DNA from 3 places in the Enterobacter sp. Taxon_2 genome. Region 3 is predicted to be linked to each of the others. Evidence: predicted binding sites of a transcription regulator. Region 3 holds the regulator's gene; each other region holds the start of a gene.
The links. The regulator PhoB, encoded in region 3, activates phosphate uptake and scavenging genes when phosphate is short. The targets are predictions, from matches to a motif close to CTGTCATAAAACTGNCNNAT.
Positions count from the first base shown of each region.

Region 1: AC4IC4_RS02780 (esterase-like activity of phytase family protein) is a predicted target of PhoB. The motif match lies at 6,278-6,297, and genes of this name have one in related genera.
Region 2: glpT (glycerol-3-phosphate transporter) is a predicted target of PhoB. The motif match lies at 5,257-5,276, and genes of this name have one in related genera.

Region 1 is NZ_CM178024.1:597,280-605,324, forward strand. It holds gene AC4IC4_RS02745 (LysR substrate-binding domain-containing protein) at 1-792, shown strand, start outside; gene AC4IC4_RS02750 (DUF445 domain-containing protein) at 782-2,050, opposite strand; gene AC4IC4_RS02755 (LysE family translocator) at 2,054-2,707, opposite strand; gene AC4IC4_RS02760 (helix-turn-helix domain-containing protein) at 2,755-3,498, opposite strand; gene AC4IC4_RS02765 (NAD-dependent succinate-semialdehyde dehydrogenase) at 3,650-5,020, shown strand; gene AC4IC4_RS02770 (hypothetical protein) at 5,066-5,386, opposite strand; gene AC4IC4_RS02775 (YfaZ family outer membrane protein) at 5,386-5,931, opposite strand; gene AC4IC4_RS02780 (esterase-like activity of phytase family protein) at 6,343-7,701, shown strand; one part of gene AC4IC4_RS02785 (IS3 family transposase) at 7,896-8,045, opposite strand, start outside.
Region 2 is NZ_CM178024.1:3,361,444-3,369,488, reverse strand. It holds gene AC4IC4_RS15965 (nicotinamide mononucleotide deamidase-related protein YfaY) at 1-1,077, shown strand, start outside; gene glpC (anaerobic glycerol-3-phosphate dehydrogenase subunit GlpC) at 1,111-2,301, opposite strand; gene glpB (glycerol-3-phosphate dehydrogenase subunit GlpB) at 2,298-3,515, opposite strand; gene glpA (anaerobic glycerol-3-phosphate dehydrogenase subunit A) at 3,505-5,133, opposite strand; gene glpT (glycerol-3-phosphate transporter) at 5,385-6,737, shown strand; gene glpQ (glycerophosphodiester phosphodiesterase) at 6,749-7,807, shown strand; gene yfaE (class I ribonucleotide reductase maintenance protein YfaE) at 7,907-8,045, opposite strand, start outside.
Region 3 is NZ_CM178024.1:974,574-982,618, forward strand. It holds gene mak (fructokinase) at 1-33, shown strand, start outside; gene sbcC (exonuclease subunit SbcC) at 181-3,312, opposite strand; gene sbcD (exonuclease subunit SbcD) at 3,309-4,514, opposite strand; gene phoB (phosphate response regulator transcription factor PhoB) at 4,702-5,391, shown strand; gene phoR (phosphate regulon sensor histidine kinase PhoR) at 5,413-6,708, shown strand; gene brnQ (branched-chain amino acid transporter carrier protein BrnQ) at 7,118-8,045, shown strand, end outside.

The sequences.
Region 1 (8,045 bases), 380 kb from region 3:
TTTGCCGAGGCGGCGTACAGGCTGTGTCGGTCCACCTCTGCGGTCAGCGCCCAGCTAAAAAAGCTGGAGCAGCAGTGCGGCGTGGCGCTCACCGTGAAGCAGGGGCGTACGCTGGCTCTGACCCGGGAGGGTGAAATTCTGCTGAGCTACGCCCGACGCATGCTGGCATTAAATGATGAAGCGCTCCGGGCTATCAGGGGGGAGTTGCTGCAGGGCGAGGTGCGTCTGGGTATGCAGGAGGACTTTGGGGAATCCGTGATGCCGCAGGTTATCGGCGATTTTCACAGACAACACCCTGAGCTTCGCATGATCGCGCGCGTCGATCGCAACCCGCCGCTGCTGCGGGGCGTGGCGGCAAACGAACTCGATCTGGCGCTGGTCTGGCAGGAAGGACGAGAAGGCGACTATGTGCGAAGCGAGCCGCTAAAGTGGATTTGCCGGTCCAGCGAGGACATTGAGGTACTTCTGCATCGAGGTGAGCCGCTGCCGCTGGTGATGTTTGACGCCCCCTGCCTCTTGCGAAGCCGGGCTATCGCAGCGCTGGATGCCGCAGGTATTCCCTGGCGTATCGCTTTTACCAGCTATAGCCTGAGCGGACTGTGGGCGGGCGTCAGCGCAGGGCTGGGTATTACGCTCCGCACGCGTATTGGCCTGCCCGAGACGTTACAGGTCGACAGCCGCCTGCTGCCAGATACAGGAGAGTTGGGAATAGCGCTGCATCAGGGAAGCGCCTCCGCCAATGCCGCTATTTCCAGCATGAAGGCGCTGATCCTCAGGACGCTCAATGGATAAGCGTCGGGATTTGCGAGAGCAAAAACAGGATCAGGCCAATCGTCCCGCCCACCAGGGTGCCGTTGACGCGGATAAACTGCAGATCCTTGCCAATGTTCAGCTCAATCTGGCGGGACATGTCTTTGGCATCCCAGCTTTTCACCGTGTCGCTGATGTGGCGTGTCAGGAACGCGGCAAAATCCGGCGCGAGGCGGTGCGCGGCCTGCTCCAGATGCTCGTTCAGCGAGGCCTGCAGGTTCGCATCGTTCGTCAGCGTTTCACCGAACCACAGCCCGGCGTTGGCGATGCGCTGCTTCACGCGCGAGTCCTCACTCTGCATGTCCGCCTTCAGCCACTGGCGCAGGTCGGCCCACATCTCACCCAGATAGCGGTTAAACGCCTCATCGTTTTTCAGGTAGTGCTTGATGTTGTCGGCTTTTGCCGTCATGTCCGGATCGTTTTTCAGGTTGTCGATAAGCTTCAGCGTGGCGCGGTCAAACGCCTGGCGGATCTGGTGCGTGCGGTCGTGGCTGATATCGTCCAGCAGCGTGTTCACCGCGTTTGACACCATCTCCGCGCTTTGATCGCCCAGCCACTCGGTGGGCAGCACCATCGCCTTGCGCGGATGCTCGGTTTTGAGCCAGTGGACGATCTGGTCGGCGATAAAGTCCCGCGTGCTTTCCCGCTGAATGAGGGTAATCAGCCGGTTGATGATGGTGTCCAGCAGCACCTGATGGCGGTTGTTTTTGGTCATGCTCTCCAGCATCACGGCGCTGGTTTCAGTGAAGTCGACCTTGTCGATGGCCTTATGCACCGCGCGTTTGAGCAGGCGTTGAATGCGCCCGTCGTCGGTGAGTTCGAGAAAACCGCTCATCACCTGCATCAGATGCAGCCCGACGCGCTGGGCGTTGTCGGGCTTGCTGAACCAGGAACCAATCATCTGCGCGGGCTCATAGCGGCGGATCAACGCCACCAGCGACTGGGTATCGAGAAACTTCTCCTGCACAAACTGGCCGAGATTGTCGCCGATCCGGTCTTTATTGCGCGGGATGATCGCCGTATGGCGGGAGATAAAGGGAATCGGCACCCGGCGGAACAGCGCGACCACCGCAAACCAGTCAGCCAGCGCGCCGACCATTGCCGCTTCGGCAATGGCCTTGACGCCGCGCACCCAGAAGGTCTGCGGCAGGAACAGGGTGGTGATAAACGCTGCGGCGGCAACCAGCAGCAGCGACAGCGCCAGCAGCTTGGCGCGTTTGAGTTCAGCTATTTTTTCCATGGGTTAAGGATAGAGGGAAGCGGGGGGAATGTGCAAAAAACGCCACAGCACCCACCCGCCAAACCCCATCAGCACCACACCCGCCGTGCGCTCAATACACCACAGCGCACGGCTGAGCTTCTGTTGCACCGACGATAGCCCCATCAGCGACACCAGAGCCAGATCCCACACCAGCACCATCATCACCATCCAGACGCCGCACGTTGCCTGCTGAAGCAGCGTCACATCCGGTCCCAGTAGCGCCGTCATCAGCGCCAGATAGAACAGCGCGTTCTTCGGATTAAGCAGCGCCGAGCCGAGCCCCAGCAGGATCTGCTTTCGCAGCGAGGGGCAGCGCTGACGGGTTTCATTCAGCCTCATCGCCTGCGGTTGGCTGCGCACCAGATGCGAGCCGATCCACAGCAGGTACAGCGCGCCGCAAAGTTCTATCAGCGTAAACAGCCAGGCAAACTGGCGCAGCGCGCTCCAGCCGACAATCACCAGAACAATATAGAGCGCGTTGCCCGCGGCGATGCCTAAGCACAATCCGGCGCTGCCGCGCAGTCGGTAGCGCGCGGCGTAGCCCACCAGCAGGAAGAAGTCCGGACCCGGGCTTAACAGGGCGACAAAATGCGCCAGCGCCAGGGCGAGAAAAGCGGAAGGGAAGAACAGTTCCATAGCAACCTCGGTTAACAATCTGAGGTCAGACTACGGTGATGTAAACGCTATTTATTGTCGGATATTGATCGGCCAGTGGCGTACTGGCGCGGCGTGGCGGCGGTATAGCTGACGAAGGTCTTATGAAAATGGCTCTGGTCGGCAAAGCCGCTCTGGTAGCCCACGTCGGCGATGTCATCCCCGGCACGTAGCCGCGCTTTGGCGAACTCCACGCGGGAGATGTTGAGGAAGCTGCCCGGTGTCAGGCCGGTGTCCTGCCGGAAGGTGCGGATCAGCGTCTCTTTGCGCAGCGAGAATCGTTGGGCAAGTTCGTCAAGCGAAGGCGGTGCGGCCAGGTCGGCAAGAAACGCCTGCCGCACGTGCTGACTGGTTGAGCGAAGCGCATCTGCGTTTTCCAGGCGGCGGGGCAGGGCTGAAAGCAGCGTGTCCACGGAGGCAGGCGACATCGTCTCAACAATCTCAAGGTAGCGCTTAAAGAGCGTACGGTCGCGAATCACCTGGAGCGCCAGAGGAAGATCGGTGTCGATATAGAGCATATGGTAGCTGCGCGGTTGCCCGGCGACGGGGTTGCAGCTGTGCGGCGCATAGGCCGGGATCACAATGAGGTCCCCTGGGTTAAGGATGTATTCTCTGTCATGACACACGCAGCAGGTCTGGCCTTCCACAATCGCGCCGATGGAGAGCTGCGGGTGACAATGACGTTTATACGCCTGCGTGCTCTGCCACGTGCTGCGCAGCTCAAGGCCTGAGGCGCGGTGAAAAGTCTGCCGGATGTGTCGGGTATCGGTCATATGAACTCCTTCTGGACGTTTTTTATACCATGTCAGCGAACCGTCTGGCAGCGCTTCATTAAGAACCTTCCGGATATACCCAACTTTACGTCCACAGCCAGTCATGTTGACTACCATTAATACCCTAAGCGGTAAAACAAGGAGATTCGACATGGCTTATCAGACAGTAAATCCTGCCACTAACCAGCTCATCAAAGAATACCCCTCACATACCGACGCGGATATTGAAGCGGCCCTGAAGGCGGCCGATGCGCTTTACCATTCGGACTGGGCGAAAGGCGACATCAGCCAGCGCCTGCCGGTGCTGCATAAGCTTGCCGACCTGATCGACGAGCGCACCGAGGATCTGGCGAAGATCGCCAGCCAGGAGATGGGTAAGCTCATCGAACAGAGCCGCGGCGAGGTGAAGCTGTGCGCGCAGATCGCCCGCTATTACGCCGACAATGCGAAGCAGTTCCTGGCCCCGGTGAAGTACGACTCTGAGCTTGGGGAAGCGTGGGTGGAGCATCACCCCATCGGCGTGCTGATGGCCGTTGAGCCGTGGAACTTCCCGTATTACCAGCTGATGCGCGTCCTGGCACCAAACCTGGCGGCGGGCAACCCGGTGATCGCCAAGCATGCCAGCATCGTGCCGCACTGCGCCGAGACCTTTGCCCACCTGGTTCGCGAGGCGGGCGCGCCGGAAGGGGCATGGACTAACCTGTTTATTTCGTCCGAGCAGGTGGCGAACATCATTGCCGACGATCGCGTGCAGGGGGCGGCGCTGACCGGCTCCGAAAAAGCCGGCAGCGTGGTGGCCGCACAAGCGGCGAAGCACATTAAGAAATCCACGCTGGAGCTGGGCGGTAACGACGTCTTCGTGGTGCTGGACGATGCGGACCTGGACAAAGCCGTGAAGATTGGTGTGAATGCGCGCCTCAACAACGCCGGGCAGGTCTGCACCGCGGCGAAGCGCTTTATCCTGCATGAAAAGATTGCGGATGCTTTCCTGAGCAAATTCACCGAAGCGTTTAAGCAGGTGAAGATTGGCGATCCGCTGGACGAAAGCACCATGCTGGGGCCGCTGTCGTCGAAAGATGCGCTTGAAACACTGACCAAACAGGTTAACGAGGCGGTGAAAAGCGGCGCCACGCTGCACTATGGCGGCAAGCCGGTGCAGCGCGACGGGAGCTTCTTCGAGCCGACGATCCTGACGAATATCTCGCGCGACAACCCGGCGTACTTCGAAGAGTTCTTCGGCCCGGTGGCGCAGATATACGTGGTGAAAAACGACGACGAGGCGGTCGCGCTGGCGAACGACTCCCACTACGGCCTGGGCGGGGCGGTATTCAGCCAGGATATCGAGCGCGCGAAGAAAATGGCGTCCCGGATCGAGACCGGGATGGTGTACATCAACTGGCTCACAGATACTGCTCCAGAGCTGCCGTTCGGCGGCGTGAAGCGCTCCGGTTACGGACGCGAGCTGTCGGATCTGGGGATCAAAGAGTTTGTGAACCAGAAGCTGGTGGTGGTGCGTAAGTAAGAGGTCATAAAAAAACCTGCCAGCCGGCAGGTTTTTTTAAGGGGATTATTGCACTTCGATCTTGTCCCAGCCGCTTTTAAACATGCAGCTGTCAACCAGCGTATCCCGGCGATATTCATTCGCGTCTTCAACCGTGTAGCTCGTGGAAATATCCTTTTTCTTTTTCGATTTGTCCGTTTTTTCCGAGCTCGAACCGGTCACCACGTTATCCGGGGGAAGGTCGATCAGTGCCTGCGCTTCGCATTCCGTGAGCTTTTTATTCATTTCCACGTCGCTGACGCCCGGTTTCACCCATTTGTACTGGACGCAGCCGGTGAGCATCAGCGTGAGGCTCAGAACGCAAAGCGCGGTCATGCGGTGTTTCATCAGAAGGTGACTCCACCGCCAACATATGCGCCGTCAATCAGCGTATGGTTCGGACGACCGTCTTTGCCATCAACGCTCACGTGGCGGTAGCCCACTTTCAGGGTCACCGGCGCGATCGGCGTCCAGCTTACGCCACCGTTGGCTTCCACGTAGTTTTTCACGCTGTTGTTCAGCCCTTCTGGTGCCACGTAGCCTTCACCGTACACGTGGATGCTGTCGGTCAGGGCTACGTTTACGCCGCCACCGATTGGGAACGCCACGCCGTTATCGCCTTTTTTCGGGCCGATGTAGATAGCTTTCGCACCTGCGTTCAGCATCACCGGGCCCACTTCCAGGTTGTAGCCTGCGCCCACGCCGCCGGTCTGGGTACCGTCATCGGTGTTTTTAAGCCAGTTGCTTTCGGCATACAGGCCGGATGAGGATTTACCCATTTCCAGATTGAGGTTGGTAAAGTTTTTACCCTGCTCAATGCTGCCGCCCATTGCCAGAGCGGAACCCGAGAGGGCGGTCAGAGCAGAAAGAAGAAGGATATTCAGTTTTTTCATGTTTTATGCCTCGTCATTAAATTCATCTGGGGGCACCTTAACAAGCGATGTTTATGACTGCAAATGTGATGAAAGTCGCTGTTTTATGCTGATATTGTTAAGTTTTTTATAGAAGTTGTTGCAGTGCTGTTTGATTGCCGGGGTGTCAACGGGTGATGTTTTGGTGTTTAGGAACCGTTTAATTTTTTGACTAAACATAAACTGAACGAAGAAGGGATAGTGATTAGAGGTGAATTAATTGAGTTTCTAATAATTTCCAAAAGTATTTCAGTTGTCACACAATACAACACAACCTTACATTTCCGGGCAATGAATATACGTTCACTCGCCCATGCCGGTTGCCTTTCCATGTCATTTTTCTGACACGTTTATTCTTTACGTTGTTGGCTTCACTAACTGGATGCTAACAATATGAAAAGAAAAATTATTCCTGTGCTTATCGGTTGTGCGCTCTCTTTCTCTGGCCTGGCGGCACAGCCTACCGCTGAGCGCTATGTCGTCAGCTTCCCTGACGGCTCCCATGTGAAATACAGCGGCGCGTTTGCCGATGCTTTCCCGAACGGGCTCCCGGTGGGGATTGGCTCTGGCCTGCTGTTTACGGGCAAGCAGGGCGATGCCCTGACGTTTGCGACCGTGACCGATCGCGGTCCCAACGCCGATGCGCCAAAAATGGGTAAAAACGAAGCCAAAATATTTGTCACGCCAGATTTCGCGCCGCTGCTGATGACCATCCGCGTCCAGAACGGCAAAGCAGAGGCAACGGATGCCCGCCCGCTGCATGACGATAAAGGCGAGATTAACGGTCTGCCGCTGCAAAGCGGCGTGATTGGCTCCACCAATGAAGTGGCCTTCAGCGATACCTTAAAGACGTTGAAGGGTGACAACCGCGGGCTGGACACGGAAGGCATCACGCCGGACGGCAAAGGCGGCTACTGGCTGTGCGACGAGTATGGCCCGTTCCTGATTAACGTCGACAGCAAAGGCAAGATCCTCGCGATCCACGGGCCGCAGGCCGCGGAAGGCGAAAAATCCATCGCGGGCGGTCTGCCAAACATCATCAAATGGCGCCAGCCCAACCGGGGCTTTGAAGGCCTGACCCGAATGCCGGACGGGCGGATTATCGCCGCCGTGCAAAGCACGCTGGACATCGACGGCAAGAGCAAAAAGCAGGCGCTGTTCACCCGTCTGGTGAGCTTTGACCCGGCGACCGGCAAAACCGCGATGTACGGTTACCCCATCGACAGCGCGGCCTACGATAAAAACAGCGACGCCAAAATCGGCGACATCGTGGCGCTCGATAATCAGCACATCCTGCTGATTGAGCAGGGAAGCGATAAAAACGACGGGATGCGTAACCTGATTTACAAGGTGGATCTCAGCAAGGCGAGCGATCTTTCCGCCTTTGACAAGCCGGGCGAGTACCCGGAGTTTGATGATGAGAAAACCCTGGCGCAGCGCGGGATTACCCTCGCGGCAAAAACGCAGGTGGTCGATTTGCGCGCGCTGGGCTGGCAGCAGGAGAAGGCCGAAGGACTGGCGCTTATCGACAGCAAAACGCTTGCGGTGGCGAACGATAACGACTTTGGCGTGAAGGTGGCGATGCAAAACCCGGTCGAGGGCAAGAAGCTCAAGGATTATCGGGTGAACGCGGAAGGCAAGTTGACGCTTGATGATAAGCCGGTTGAAACCACGCTCAGCGTGAAGCCGCTGAAGAAGCCGGAGTCCGACAGCGAGCTGTGGATTGTGACGCTGCCGGAGGCGGTGAAATAAGTATCCCCACAAAATAATGCCTGCACAGACGGCCCCCTCTCCCTTGAGGGAGAGGGCTGGGGTGAGGGGGAACATACGGCTGTAGAGGTCATTCCGTTCACTTTATGTTCCTTGCTACTCTGTAACGACATGACCTGTGAACGTGCCAGGGTGGCTCAATCTGCACTGAACCCCTAAACCTGGACACTGCGATTTCATTGTTGCTCTGCCAGCGTCCGGTATTGTACCGGACTCATCCCGCCCGTTTTTAAACTGATTCGTTCGGTGTTGTAATAGCGAATATATCTGCCAATATCGCTTTCCAGTTCTTTCACTGAACTGTACTTTTTCCTGTAATACATCTC
Region 2 (8,045 bases), 2.4 Mb from region 3:
ACCGTAGGCGACAATCTTGAGTCGCTGGTCGCTATTCTGCGTGAGCGCAGCGAGCACTGCGACGTGCTGATTGTGAACGGCGGACTCGGCCCCACCGGCGACGATCTCAGCGCCCTGGCCGCCGCGACCGCAAAAGGCGAAGGGCTGGTGCTGCACGAGGCGTGGCTTTCGCAGATGGAGCGCTTTTTCTCCGAACGTGGCCGCGTCATGGCCCCAAGCAACCGCAAACAGGCTGAAATTCCCGCCAGTGCTGAACTGGTCGATAACCCGGTGGGTACCGCGTGCGGGTTTGCTATGCAGCTGAACCGCTGCCTGATGTTCTTTACGCCGGGCGTGCCCTCTGAATTTAAAGTGATGGTCGAGCAGCAGATCCTGCCGCGCCTTCGCGATCGTTTTACCCTGCCTGAACCGCCGCTGTGCCTGCGTCTGACCACCTTTGGCCGCTCGGAAAGCGATCTGGCCCAGAGCCTCGATCATCTTCCGCTGCCGCCAGGCGTGTCCATGGGCTATCGCTCCTCCATGCCGATCATTGAACTTAAGCTGACAGGCCCGGCCGAACAGAAAGAGGCGATGCTGGCCCTGTGGCCAGAGGTGCAGCGCGTGGCGGGCGAAAGCCTGATCTTTGAAGGGACGGAAGGGTTGCCCGCGCAGATTGCGACGCATCTGCAGGCGCGCCAGCTGAGCGTGACCTTAAGCGAGCAGTTCACCGGTGGCCTGCTGGCGCTGCAGCTGTCGCGCGTCAACGCGCCGCTGCTGGCCAGCGAAGTGGTGCCGTTCCAGCAGGAGACTCTCGCGCAAACCGCCCGCTGGGCGTCCGAGAGAAGGGTGAAGCATTTTGCCGGTCTGGCGTTGTTTGTCGGGGGGCTGGACGAGGAATACCTTAACTTCGCGCTGGCGACGCCGGAAGGCACCTGGGCGCTGCGGGTTAAAATGAGCATCACCCGCCATAGCCTGGCGGTGCGTCAGGAGGTTTGCGCGATGATGGCGTTGAACATGCTGCGCCGCTGGCTGAATGGCAAAGAGGTTGCCAGCGAGCACGGCTGGATCCATGTGGTCGAGTCGCTGTTTATCGAGTAAAACCTGTGCCGGGGCCTTTCGCCCCGGCCATGTTCAGCCCAGCGCCTTCGCCAGCAGGGTAATCGGATGTTCACAGCGCTTGCTGGTGGACATCTCAATCTGCCACTTGCAGGTTTCGCAGTCGGTCACCACGATATCCGCGCCGCTCTCTTCAATCTGACGGAACAGTGGGGCGCCAATCGCCTGTGACGTTTCGTAGTTTTCACGCTTAAAGCCGTAGGTCCCCGCAATCCCGCAGCAGCGCGAATCCAGCACCGTCAGCTCCAGGCCTGGAATAAGCCGCAGCAGCTCAAGCGTATAGAGCGACCAGCCCATCTTTTCCATATGACACGGCGTGTGATAGACCACTTTCAGCGGCAATTTTCCCAGCGGCAGCGTCTGCCCGCTATCCAGTTTGCGCCACAGGAAGCGTGTCGCCAGCTCGATGTGCTCGCGCAGGCCGGTGTTATCCACGTCCAGCAGATGCGGATACTCATCGCGCAGGGTGAAGGTACAGGTGGACGAGGTCGCCAGCACCGGAATACCTTTATCGACAATGGCTTCGCGCAGGGAGGTGACATTGCTTTGAGCCTGCCTGCGCGCTTTATCGGTAAACCCGTTGGCAATTAGCGGTACGCCGCAGCACTTCTCTTTGTTCAGTAACTGAACGCCAGTGCCCATGGCGTTCAGCACCTTCAGCAGATCTTTACCCAGCTGCGGGTGGTTGTAGTTCACATAGCAGCCGTGGAAAAAGGCCACCTGGTCGGCGTACTGCGCCTGTTGCGCCGCGACGGATTTGTACCAGCGGCGGAAGGTGCCGTGAGAATATTTCGGCAGGCTGCGGTGATGGTCTATCTTCAGCGTGGCATCCAGCAGCTGACGCACCGGTTTGAGAGCGGTCGCGGCATTCACGATGGGGGCAAAGGGCGTCGAGACGCTGCCCATCAGATCGGTGTGGCTCAGGATCGCATCGCGCAGTGTCGGTTTTTGCGTGCTGTAGCGCGCCCGGGCGCGCTGAATGATATCGCCGATTTTCACATCCGACGGGCAGGCGACTTCGCAGCGTTTGCAGTTAATGCAGTATTTCAGCGCTTCATCGTACAGCTTGCCGTCCTTCAGGCGCAGGCGCTCGCCGTCCGGCCCGGCCTGCTTTGGTCCGGGATAGCGTGGGTTAACGCCGCTGACCGGGCAGACGGTGGTACACACCGTGCATTTGATGCAGCTTTCAAAACGGGTGTCGTTCATTGTTCAGCCTCCGTGCGCTGGCTAATCTGCTCTGCCACATACAGCGCCGTGACGGCGCAGACCCCGCCACCGCATCCCTGGGCAATGGGATCGTACCCGCCCAGCAGCGAGCCGATGGCAAAGAGATTCCTGACGGGTTTACCGGAAAGCTGCGGATGCAGCTGGTTATCGACAATCACGCCGAACTGTTGCCAGGGCTGCGGCGAGAAGAAATCACTCTGATACCAGTCCGCGCGTGAGGCACGCTGGCGAACATCCAGCCCCATAATGGCTTCCCGGATGCCCTCCCGGCTGCTCAGCAGTCCGTTGCTGAAGAAGCTGCCGCTTGCCAGCACCGTATAGCGGGCGCGAAGCGGAATATCGTCGTGGTTGCGCGTCCAGATTTCGCTCACCGCGCCGTCGGTCAGGGTGATTTTTTTCACCTCATCACCCGCCATCCACACGCCGCCCTGCGCGACAAACTGACGCTGGAGCTGGGTATGCAGGCGAATGCCGGGTACGGAAGGGGGCAGCGTTGGCAGCAGGCCGAGCGAGCAGGGCAGACGATCCGAGAGCCAGCGCCAGAGTCGGTTGTCGCGTAAACCGAAGCAGGCGGGCATCAGCAGGGCATCGCAGGTTTCGCCGAGCGGCCTGAGCGCGTCATACAGCAGCGGCCATTTGTCCTCGTTATCAAGAAAACGGGCGATATTCACCGCGCGAAACTCGCTCGGGTTATCGCGCAGGACATCAAGCTCGGGCAGTTCTATCTCTGCCATTTCCGCGTTAACGCCCTGGCGACAGAGCGACGCCGCTGCGAGATGGGGCTGGAAATCCAGAAAGCCGCTAATCCCTACCACCCGCACACGTCCCGCGCGAATGGGGGCAATGGGCACCTCCTCCGGGCTGAGCCACGCGGAACGCAGGGTGCCGAGCGGCGTAACGCGCTGGTGATTGAGCCGGGCGCTGCCCTGCAGACGTGCGCCGCAGCCCGCCAGCAGCGCTTCGGTTTCCAGCGCAAAGCGGTCAATATGCTGCGCGCCAATCAGGTGATACGGGTGCTCCGGCGGCAGCTTATCGCGGTACGCTTCGTCCACCAGATCCAGCGAGCCCGACGAGAAGTGCAGGGCGCTCTGGCCCCGGGTGATAATGGCGCAGCGCAGCCCCTGCTTCGTGAGTTTGATGCCGCAGAGCAGGCCTGCCAGCCCGCCGCCGACGATTACGGTATCAAATTTCATCGCGTTGCTCCTTCTCAAGACCGCAAAGCCCCTGGTAGACCCAGCGGGTAAATTCGCTTTCGCGCAGGGCATCGCCCCAGGCGACAGGCTGAATGCCTTTCCAGCGCTCGTTTAAAAACGCGCTGAGCTGATCGAGCGACTGGGTGGCGGTGGTGGTGTGAAAACGCTGCAGCAGACCGGCGGCACGACAGGCGCACAGTTCGCCCTGACAGGTGCCCATTCCGACGCGGGTGCGACGGCGAAGATCGAGCAGGCTGTTGACCGTCAGATTCTCCACCGCGTACTGCACCTCACCGGCGGTGACGGCTTCGCACTCGCACACCAGGCTGCGGCTCAGTCGTCCTTCACCGAGCCACTGTGGCGTTCTGTCGCCGTGGCGGTAAATAGCGGACCCGCGCAGCGGCGCGGGCAGGGAGATAATTTTTTGCAGCGTCTTCTCGGTGGACTGACGCGAGCCGGGCAGGGCTTGTTCTGCCGTCACGCACCGTTCGGTATTGCCCAGCTTGCGGCAGACGGCATCGGTCGCCCACTCGGCCATCAGGCGGTAGGTCATCAGCTTGCCGCCGGTGATGGTGATAAACCCGTCCATGCCGTCGCGTTCGGCGTGATCGAGCAGCACGATGCCCCGGCTGACGTTACGTCCGCTCGGGTCGTTGTCGCTGGCGACCAGCGGACGCACGCCCGCGTAGGCGCGAAGAATACGCGTCTGGGCCATCACCGGCGCCAGTTTTTCCCCTTCGCGCAGCAGGATGTCCACCTCTTCAGCGGTGACGCGGTTGTAGTCAATCTCGCTGTAGTCCACGTGGGTTGAGGTCGTCCCGATTAACGAAATGGTATCTCCCGGCACGAGGATATCGGCGTCAGACGGTTTGCGGCAGCGGTTGATCACGTGGTTATTGATGCGGTGGTCGAGGATCAGCAGCGAGCCTTTCGCCGGGAACATGCGCACCGAAAGGTCCGCGTATTCCGCAATCCGCTGCCCCCAGATCCCCGCCGCGTTGACCACAACGGCGGCATACAGCTCGCTGTGTTCGTTATATTGCGTATCAAGGATCCGCACGCCGCAGATACGATGGCCTTCGCGGATAAGCCCGGTCACTTCATGCCCGGTCAGGATATGCGCGCCATGCTCGCGGGCGTCCAGCATATTGGCGGCGGTCAGGCGGAACGGATCGACGGTGCCGTCAGGGACCTTCACCGCGCCGATAAGCGCCGGGTTAACCGACGATTCCAGCCGCCGCGCCAGCGCCGGATCCATGGCCTCAGCCTGAATGCCCGCGGCGCTGCAGGCGGTAATAAAGGTGTTCTGAAAAGCGAGATCATCTTCGGGAAGGGTAATAAAGAGGCCGTCGGTCGGCTCAATGCAGTGGCGGGCGATACGCTTGAGGATCTGGTTTTCAGCAATACATTCGCGCGCGGATTCAGCGTCGGTGACCGCATACCGCGCGCCGCTGTGCAGCAGGCCGTGGTTACGCCCGGTTGCGCCCGTAGCGATATCATGGCGTTCCAGAAGCGTGACGCTCAGGCCGCGAAGGGCGCAATCGCGTGCGATCCCGGCGCCGGTTGCGCCACCGCCAATGATTATCACATCGCTGTAGCGAGGATCGTGAATGGTCATTGTTTACCCTCTATGTTCGTTTTTTATCATTTAGCCATATTAATTTTGTGGTTTGTTTGATTTCGAACATAAACGCGCGGAATTCGAAAGTGAAACGTGATTTCATGCGCTTTTTTGCGCATTCTGTCATATTTCTGTAACAATCTGTGCGTTGATTCACAGTAACAATCACCGTGATTTCTTAACATCCCCGCCTCTGGAATTCAGGTGCGAGCCACCTGCTCATTCATTTCAAGGCCACGGAGGCTGTTATGCTCAGTATCTTCAAACCTGCGCCCCACAGGGCGCGTCTGCCAGAGGCAGAAATAGATCCGCTCTATCGCCGTCTGCGTTGGCAAATCTTCCTGGGGATCTTCTTCGGGTACGCGGCGTACTACCTTGTACGTAAAAACTTCGCGCTCGCCATGCCGTATCTGGTGGAGCAGGGCTTTTCCCGCGGCGATCTGGGGTTCGCGCTGTCGGGGATCTCCATCGCCTACGGTTTTTCCAAATTCATCATGGGCTCCGTGTCGGATCGCTCGAATCCGCGCGTGTTCCTGCCCGCCGGTCTGATCCTGGCGGCCGCGGTGATGCTGTTCATGGGCTTTGTGCCGTGGGCAACCTCCAGTATTGCCATCATGTTCGTGCTGCTGTTCCTCTGCGGCTGGTTCCAGGGGATGGGGTGGCCGCCGTGCGGACGCACCATGGTGCACTGGTGGTCGCAGAAGGAGCGCGGCGGCATCGTGTCGGTGTGGAACTGTGCCCATAACGTGGGTGGCGGTATTCCGCCGCTGCTGTTCCTGCTGGGGATGGCCTGGTTCAACGACTGGCACGCTGCGCTGTATATGCCTGCCTTTGGCGCCATCGTGGTGGCGATTTTCGCTTTCGCGCTGATGCGTGATACGCCGCAGTCCTGCGGCCTGCCGCCGATTGAAGAGTACAAAAACGACTATCCGGATGATTACAGCAAGGAGCACGAAGAGGAGCTGACCGCAAAACAGATCTTCATGAAGTACGTCCTGCCGAACAAGCTTCTGTGGTACATCGCGGTGGCGAACGTGTTCGTTTACCTGCTGCGCTACGGCATCCTCGACTGGTCGCCAACCTACCTGAAAGAGGTGAAGCACTTCGCGCTGGATAAATCCTCCTGGGCGTACTTCCTGTATGAATACGCCGGGATCCCAGGCACGCTGCTTTGCGGCTGGATGTCGGACAAGGTGTTTAAGGGTAACCGCGGTGCGACGGGCGTCTTCTTTATGACCCTGGTGACCATCGCGACGGTTGTTTACTGGCTTAACCCGCCGGGCAATCCATCAGTAGACATGGCCTGCATGATCGTCATCGGCTTCCTGATTTACGGTCCGGTAATGCTGATCGGCCTGCATGCGCTGGAGCTGGCACCGAAAAAAGCGGCAGGCACGGCGGCAGGCTTTACCGGCCTGTTCGGTTACCTCGGCGGTTCGGTCGCGGCGAGCGCCATTGTGGGCTACACCGTTGACTTCTTCGGCTGGGACGGCGGCTTTATGGTGATGATCGGCGGTAGCGTGCTGGCGGTACTGCTGCTGATTGTTGTGATGATCGGTGAGAAACGTCACCACGCGGAAGTGCTGGCACGTCGTCAATAAGGAGCTTTACGATGAAATTAACTCAGTTAGCGACAGGCCTGCTGCTGGCGGGCCTGATGACAGGCTCCGCGCTGGCGGCGGATAAAATCGTTATTGCCCACCGTGGCGCGAGTGGCTATCTGCCGGAGCATACGCTGCCGGCGAAAGCGATGGCCTATGCGCAGGGTGCGGATTACCTCGAGCAGGATCTGGTGATGACGAAGGACGACCAGCTGGTGGTCCTGCACGATCACTATCTGGACCGAGTGACGGACGTGGCGGAGCGTTTCCCGGACCGCGCGCGAAAAGATGGCCGCTACTACGCCATTGATTTCACCCTGGCGGAGATCCGTTCCCTGAAGTTTACCGAAGGCTTCGAGATTGAAAACGGCAAGAAGGTGCAGGTCTATCCGGGACGTTTCCCGATGGGCAAATCTGACTTCCGCATTCATACCTTCCAGGAAGAGATTGAGTTTGTTCAGGGGCTGAACCACTCAACCGGTAAAAATATCGGTATCTACCCGGAGATCAAAGCGCCGTGGTTCCATCATCAGGAAGGGAAAGACATTGCCGCGAAGACGCTGGAGGTGCTGAAGCAGTACGGCTACACCAGCAAGAAGGACAAAGTCTACCTGCAGTGTTTTGATGCCGCCGAGCTGAAGCGCATCAAAACCGAGCTGGAGCCGAAGATGGGCATGAACCTCAACCTGGTGCAGCTGATTGCCTACACTGACTGGAATGAAACTCAGGAGAAACAGCCGGACGGGAAGTGGGTTAACTACAACTACGACTGGATGTTTAAGCCGGGGGCGATGAAGCAGATTGCGCAGTACGCCGACGGCATCGGGCCGGATTATCACATGCTGGTGGCGGAGGGCTCAGCGCCGGGCCACGTGAAGCTGACGGCGATGGTGAAAGAGGCGCACGACAGCAAGATGCAGGTGCATCCGTATACCGTGCGTGCAGACCAGCTGCCGCCGTATGCCACGAATGTGAATCAGCTTTATGAGGTGTTGTATAACCAGGCGGGCGTGGACGGACTGTTTACGGATTTCCCGGATAAAGCGGTTGAATTCATTCACCGGAAGTAGGTTTTGTAGGTCGGGTAAGGCGAGGCCGACACCCGACAATCAGGCTCTGCGGCCTGATGCCCTTATTCCCTCTCCCACAGGGAGAGGGAATAAGGGCAATCACATCTCGATTTCGATATCGCCTTTTGCCCGGCAGCAGCAGGGCAAAATTTCCCCTTCGTTGATAAAGGCCAGCGGCTCGGTCAGCCAGTCTACCTGGCCTGCGACCAGACGGCAGCGGCAGGAGCCGCAGTAGCCG
Region 3 (8,045 bases):
GTGCGCGGCGCGGCGTGGTTATGGCCAGAATAAACGTTTATTCCCTCTCCCTATGGGAGAGGGCCAGGGTGAGGCAAGGTAAAAGCAAAACAGCAACTCAAGTTGCTGTTTTTGGTGTTTGTACCCTCTCCCTGTGGGAGAGGGTTAGGGTGAGGGCATCAGACCGTACGATCACCCCATTCATTCCACCGCAAACACCTTATCCAGCCTGCTATACCCCAGGCCGTTGATCTTTTTCACCTTGATCTGCACCGGAATACGCTCTTTCATCGCCTCTACGTGGCTGATCACGCCGATGGTTTTCCCGGTGGCGTTCAGCGCGTCGAGCGCATCCAGCGCGGTATCCAGCGTCTCACTGTCGAGCGTGCCGAACCCTTCATCCAGGAACAGAGAATCGATCCGCGTCTTATGACTCACCAGATCGGAAAGGGCCAGCGCCAGCGCCAGGCTGACCAGGAAGCTTTCGCCGCCCGAGAGCGTACGGGTATCGCGAACCGCATCCGCCTGCCAGGTATCGACCACTTCTAGCTCCAGCGCGTCACTGGCCTTACGCTGCAGCAGATAACGCCCGTGCAGACGGTTAAGCTGCTGGTTTGCGAGCCAGACAAGATTGTCCAGCGTCAGCCCCTGGGCGAACTTACGGAACTTGTCGCCGGTGCTGGAGCCGATCAGCGCGTTCAGGTACCCCCAGTCGTCCGCCTGGCGCGCGGTCTCTTCAATTTGCTGCATCAACGCCAACTGGTGCTGACGGTTATCGCTGTCCTGCTTAAGCTGCTGGCGGATCTCGCCCTGATGCGTGGTGTTCTCGCGCAGCCGCTGCGCCAACTGCTGCAGCTGGCTTTGCAGCGCAGGTGCATCGGCGTCGAGCCCTTCCGGCCGCAGCGCCAGATGAGCCTGCAGCTGCTGGTTAGCCTGGCCGGAAAGGGCCGCGGCCTGCTGTATCTGGCTTTCCAGCGACTGTTTCAGCTGTTCGAGGTGGCGAATAGCGTCGTCATCCAACAGCGCGGCAAGGAACGCGTCCCGATCGGCAAAGCAGCTTGCCGAGAGCGCCGCGGTGAACTGCGTCTGCGACTGCTGCAGACGCTCTTGCTCCAGCGTCTCCTGCTGTTGTTGCGCGGTCAGCTGGCTCTGTAGCGACACGCACTCGTCGTGGATGTCGCGCCAGTTATCAGGAATAACCGGTTCGGCGTCTGCGCTGTTCGTTGCCGGAAGCGCGTCGAGCAGCGGCTTCAGGGCGTTTATGCGTTCCTGAAGCACGCCGTGCTGCGTTTGCTTCTCCTGCCACTGCGAGAATTCCGCTTCGCGGGCGTGCAGCCAGGCGGCTTCATTTCCGTCTTCAGGTACGTTGAGTGATAGCGAGAGCAGGGCGTGTTCCAGCGCCTGGCGCGCGGTAGTCAGCTGCTGCTGATACTGTCGCTCCTGCGCTTCCTGCTCGTTCAACTGGTTTTGCAGGGTCAGACGCTGGCTGAGCTGATAAAGCTGGCGCTCGTACTGTTCCTGTTCGTTCAACCATGGCGTGATATCTTCCTGAATATTCAACGCTATATTCAGGGAAGCACAGGCCTCTATCCACTCTTTAGTGAGTGCTTGCTCTTCCTGAGAGAGCGTCTGAACTTCGTCTGTCTCGCGCTGGATCTGCTGAGTCAGGGCATTAACTTGCCCCAGCACCAGCAGGCCTTCCTCTTTAAGCGCGGCGACCTCTTTTTCCAGGGCATCACGGCGGCGCTGGTTATCCGTCAGCTCAAGCGACTGGTATTGCTCAACGGCGGGATGCTCGCTGGAGCCGCACAGCGGACAGGGTTTGCCGGCCTCAAGCCGGGCACGATAGCTTTCCAGGTCTTTAATCGTCGCTTCGCGTTCGCACAGGGCCTTCAGGTCCAGATAGTGCTGGTGTTTCTCTTTGTACTGCTGGCGGCGCAGCGTCAGCGTTTCATTGAGTTTATTTTGTTCGGCCTGGGCCTTCTGCACGCTTTCACCGCTCTGGCGCAGGCGCTTTTGCAGCGGCTGATAGCGGGCATGCAGCGACGTTAGCCGCTGGCGCAGCGTGCGTGACCGGGACTGCTGCTCCATGGCCGTACTGACCTCATCCGCCGTCAGGGTCAGCGCATTTTCCGGCATCTCAGCCAGCCTGTTGCGTAATTCACTCATCCGCGCAGCAAGCGAGGCTAACTGCGTTTTATCGCGGTTAAGCTGCGAGAACTGGGCGCGCCAGCCGGCAATCTCCTGGCCCAGCAGCCGATAGCGCTCGTGCTCCGCCAGCCACTGCGCCAGCGCCGTCAGTTCGGTCTGAAGCTGCTCGTGGTTACGCAGGGCGGTATTGCGGATACGTGAGCGCAGCGCGGTTCTGGCTTGTAAGCGAGTATTTACTTCGATAATTCGCTGCTGTGTCTGTGCCAGACGCGCGGTTTGCTCCTGCTGATGTTCCCAGAGCGGTCGAAGCTGGGCGGCGGGCAGAGCAAGCTGGAGCTTTGCCAGCTCTGGCGCAGCGTTCGTCAGCGCCTGTTGCGCCTGCTGCTGCATCGCGGTGACGCGCTGTTGCTCGCGCACGAGCTCATCATGACGCGTAAGCCACTGAAAATCTTTCTGCTGGCTTTGCTGCTGAACCAGCAGGGTTTTCTCTTCGTCAGTAAGTGCCTGCAAACTTTGCTGTAACTGCTGCTGCTGTTCTTCGCTCAATAGCACGACGCCCGCCGCCTGCGCCTCGCACTTTTCAAGCACGCTGCGGGCGGCTTTATGTTTTTCAAACACCATGGCGGAAATCTGGCCGTAGATCTCGGTGCCGGTCAGCTCTTCCAGCAGCTCGGCACGATCGCTCGGTTTGGCATTAAGGAAGGCGGCAAACTGCCCCTGTGAGAGCAGCATCGAGCGGGTAAAGCGCCCGTAGTCCAGCCCGGTAAGCGCGGCGGTTTGCTCCAGCTTATCCGACACTTTGTCGGCCAGGATTTTGCCATCTTCACAGCGCGCCAGCTCCACGCGCGGCGCCTGCAGGTTCCCGTCCGGCTGGTTGCGCGCCCGGTTCTGGCTCCAGAAGGCGCGATAGGCGGTGCCTTTTACCTCGAACTCCACTTCTGCCAGGCATTCGGCGGTGTCGCGGGTCATCAGATCGTTTTGCGCCTGAGAGACCTTCTGCAGTCGCGGCGTTTCGTGATAAAGCGCCAGACAGATGGCGTCGAGCAGGGTAGTTTTTCCTGCCCCGGTCGCGCCGGTGATGGCAAACAGCCCGTTGCTGGCAAACGGCTCCGCGGTAAAGTCAATTTTCCACTCGCCCTTGAGTGAGTTGAGATTTTTCAGGCGCAGGCTCAAAATTTTCATGCGTTTTCTTCCTCATCATTGAGCGCATGCAGGGTATGGCTGAACAGTTCGCTGAGTCTTGCGCGCTTCGCGTCGTCAATCTCTTCCTGCGAGAGCCTGCGTTCAAACACCTCTTCAACCCGCAGTTCACTGAGCGTTTCACGTTGAGCGCTTAACAGAATTTTCTCGCGCTGCTCGCGGCTGCGGCGGACCAGTAAGACTTCGACGGGCAAATCCTCCGTCAGCGCCTGAATTTTGCGCTGCATATCGTGCAGGTAGTCATCGGTGGTGATTTCGATATCCAGCCAGACGGGGGGATCTTGTTCGACACCGCGCCATTGTTCCAGCTGGGCGGTGATGGCATCGAGATCGCCTTTCAGCACCGCCAGCGGCTGGGTGACCGGTACTTCCAGCGTCTCGACGGCGCGGAGTTTTCCCTCGCTAAAGCTCACCAGATGCACCGATTTGGCTTTGCCCGTTTCGTCAAAGCTGAGCGAAATGGGGGAGCCGCAGTAGCGGATGTGCTCGCTGCCGCCAATAACCTGCGCGCGGTGGATATGCCCGAGCGCAATGTAGTCGGCTGGCGGGAAGTTCTGCGCCGGAAAGGCATCCAGCGTGCCGATATAGATGTCACGCACGGCGTCACTTTTACTGGCCCCGACGGTGGTGAGATGCCCGGTCGCAATCACCGGAATAGGCTGGTCACCCCGCAGGGCACAGGCTTCGGTGTGCTGCTGGTGGTAATAGTCTGTGATGGCCTGTAAGAGATGCTGCTGCTTTTCTGCACCCGACAGCCCCGCCTGGCTTTGCACGATGTCCCGCGGACGTAAAAACGGTATCGGACACAGCACAGCCCCCGGCGACCCGTCGCGTTTATTCAGGATCTGTGGGGCGTGCCCGGCGCTGGCGACCACGGTGGTATTGAGAAATGCCAGGATATCGCGGGATTCATTGAGCGTGGCGACGGAATCATGGTTGCCGGCGACAATCACCAGGTGACAGCCGGTTTGCTGCAGATTCACCACGAAGCGGTTATACAGCTCACGCGCATAGCTGGGGGGCGAGCCGGTATCAAAGATGTCACCCGCCACAATAATCGCGTCCACCTCGTGCGTCCGGGCCGTTTCCAGCAGCCAGTTCAGGAACGCTTCATGTTCAGCCGCACGGCTTTTGCTGTAAAAATTTTGACCCAGATGCCAGTCCGAGGTGTGAAGTATGCGCATAGCTGATCCGTGGCAAAAAAGAGAAAGCAGGATTATAAACGTTCAGAGAAGGGAAAATAACCGCTGTAATAAAACAACGGTTTGCCCGTTATCGTGGTACTGTTTTTCATAAATCTGTCATAAATCTGACGCATAATGGCGCCGAATTACAAACTTGTAACTTAAATAAGATAAGACAGGGCAAAGTATGGCGAGACGTATTCTGGTCGTAGAAGATGAAGCTCCAATTCGTGAAATGGTGTGCTTCGTGCTCGAGCAAAACGGTTTCCAGCCGGTTGAAGCGGAAGATTATGACAGCGCAGTGAACCAGCTGAATGAACCCTGGCCCGATCTGATTCTGCTGGACTGGATGTTGCCTGGCGGCTCCGGACTGCAGTTTATCAAACACCTGAAGCGTGAAGCGCTGACCCGCGACATCCCGGTTGTGATGCTCACGGCGCGCGGAGAAGAAGAGGATCGCGTGCGCGGTCTTGAGACCGGTGCGGACGATTACATTACCAAACCGTTCTCCCCAAAAGAGCTGGTCGCCCGCATTAAAGCCGTGATGCGCCGTATTTCGCCGATGGCGGTGGAAGAGGTGATTGAGATGCAGGGGCTGAGCCTTGATCCCACCTCACACCGCGTGATGACCGGTGAAAATCCCCTCGACATGGGGCCTACCGAATTTAAACTCCTGCACTTCTTTATGACCCACCCGGAACGCGTATACAGCCGCGAGCAGTTGCTGAATAACGTCTGGGGAACTAACGTGTATGTCGAAGACCGGACGGTTGACGTACATATTCGCCGCCTGCGAAAAGCACTGGAACTGAGCGGCCACGATCGCATGGTGCAGACGGTCCGCGGCACGGGTTATCGTTTTTCTACCCGTTTCTGAACAATGACAGGAGTGTGACGCGTGCTGGAACGTCTGTCATGGAAAAGGCTCGTCTTTGAACTGATCTTATGCTGTATTCCGGCCTTCCTTCTGGGGGCCTTTCTTGGACACCTGCCGTGGTTTCTGCTGGCGTCGGTCACCGGGCTGCTGATCTGGCATTTCTGGAACCTGCTGCGCCTCTCCTGGTGGCTGTGGGTTGACCGAAGTATGACGCCGCCGCCGGGAAGCGGCAGCTGGGAGCCGCTGCTGTACGGTCTGCATCAGATGCAGATGCGTAATAAAAAGCGTCGCCGCGAGCTGGGAAGCCTGATTAAGCGTTTCCGCAGCGGTGCAGAGTCGCTGCCGGATGCCGTGATTCTGACAACCGAAGAAGGGACGATCTTCTGGTGTAACGGCCTGGCGCAACAGCTGCTGGGCCTGCGCTGGCCGGATGACAACGGTCAAAATATCCTCAACCTTCTGCGCTATCCCGAGTTTACGCTGTACCTGAAAAAGCGTGATTTTACCCGTCCGCACAATCTGAAGCTCAATAATGGTCGCCATCTGGAGATCCGCGTGATGCCCTACAGCGATAAGCAGTGGCTGATGGTGGCGCGCGATGTCACCCAGATGCACCAGCTGGAAGGGGCGCGTCGCAACTTCTTCGCCAACGTCAGTCACGAACTGCGAACCCCGTTGACCGTGCTGCAGGGCTACCTGGAGATGATGCAGGAGCAAACGCTGGAAGGCGCGCCGCGTGAAAAAGCGCTGCACACCATGCGCGAGCAAACGCACCGGATGGAAGGGCTGGTGAAGCAGCTGCTGACGCTCTCGAAGATTGAAGCGGCGCCAACGCTGGCGCTGAATGACACCATTGATGTCCCGATGATGCTGCGGGTCGTGGAGCGTGAAGCGCAGACGTTAAGCCACAAAAAGCACCACCTGACCTTTGACGTCGACAACACGCTGAAGGTGCTGGGCAGCGAAGATGAGCTGCGCAGCGCCATTTCCAACCTGGTGTATAACGCGGTGAATCATACGCCTGAGGGGACAAATATAGTGGTGCGCTGGCACCATGCCCCAACGGGGGCGGAGTTTAGCGTGGAAGACAATGGGCCGGGGATCGCGCCGGAGCATATTCCGCGTCTGACCGAGCGCTTTTACCGTGTGGATAAAGCGCGATCCCGGCAGACGGGCGGAAGCGGCCTGGGGCTGGCAATTGTGAAACACGCGGTGAATCACCACGAAAGCCGTCTCGATATTCAGAGTACGCTGGGTAAAGGAACCCGTTTCAGTTTCGTTATTCCGGAACGATTAATTGCCAAAAAGATCGCCTGACGGCAGGCGTGTCATTTTACCTTTCCACGGGTCAGCCATCGCTGGCCCGTTTGCTTTGCAGTCAAGCGAAACGCGGATGAATTTTATACGGCTGTCTGTTTTTTGTTCGCATGATTAGCCATGGGTTTTTCTTATAAACAGCGTATTATTCTAATGTGTATTTTCATGCTGGCATATTGTTCTGGTTTTGCGATCCCACCTTGCCTTTAAACGTTATAAGCGTTTAAATTGCGCCCCAGATACTGTCAGACCGACTGTATTTGCGTGGTAAATCGAAAAACTATTCTTCTCCACGCCAGGACGGGAGCATTTCCCGCTGAAATTGAGCAAATTTTCGGCTGTATCGTCCCGTCAGGGATATCGAAAATCTCAATGTTTTCAACACCACATCCACAGGCAGTAAGGTTTTATGACCCATCACTTAAAATCGCGTGACATCATCGCGCTGGGCTTTATGACATTTGCGCTGTTCGTTGGCGCAGGCAACATCATTTTCCCTCCAATGGTTGGCCTACAGGCGGGTGAACACGTCTGGACCGCCGCGTTTGGTTTCCTGATTACTGCCGTGGGTCTGCCGGTTCTCACCGTCGTCGCGCTGGCGAAAGTCGGTGGCGGTGTGGATAGCCTTAGCACCCCGATTGGTAAAGTGGCGGGCGTTCTGCTGGCAACCGTCTGCTATCTGGCCGTGGGCCCGCTGTTTGCGACCCCGCGTACGGCCACCGTGTCCTTCGAAGTGGGTATTGCTCCCCTGACCGGTGACGGCGCGATGCCGCTGTTTATCTACAGCCTGATCTATTTCGCGATCGTGATTCTGGTTTCCCTCTATCCGGGCAAACTGCTGGATACCGTGGGTAACTTCCTGGCTCCGCTGAAAATTGTGGCGCTGATTGTTCTGGCGGTAGCGGCCATGGTCTGGCCAGCGGGCCCGATTAGCGATGCGATGGACGCCTATAAAAACGCCGCGTTCTCTAACGGCTTTGTGAACGGCTACCTGACGATGGATACGCTGGGTGCCATGGTGTTTGGTATCGTTATCGTTAACGCCGCGCGTTCCCGCGGTGTGACCGAAGCGCGCCTGCTGACCCGCTATACCATCTGGGCTGGCCTGATGGCCGGTGTGGGTCTGACGCTGCTGTATCTGGCGCTGTTCCGTCTGGGCTCCGACAGCGCCATGCTGGTCGATCAGAACGCCAACGGTGCGGCTATCCTGCACGCCTACGTTCAGCACACCTTCGGCGGTGCGGGCAGTATGCTGCTGGCGGCGCTCATCTTCCTGGCCTGTCTGGTCACCGCGGTTGGCCTGACCTGCGCCTGCGCAGAGTTCTTTGCACAGTATC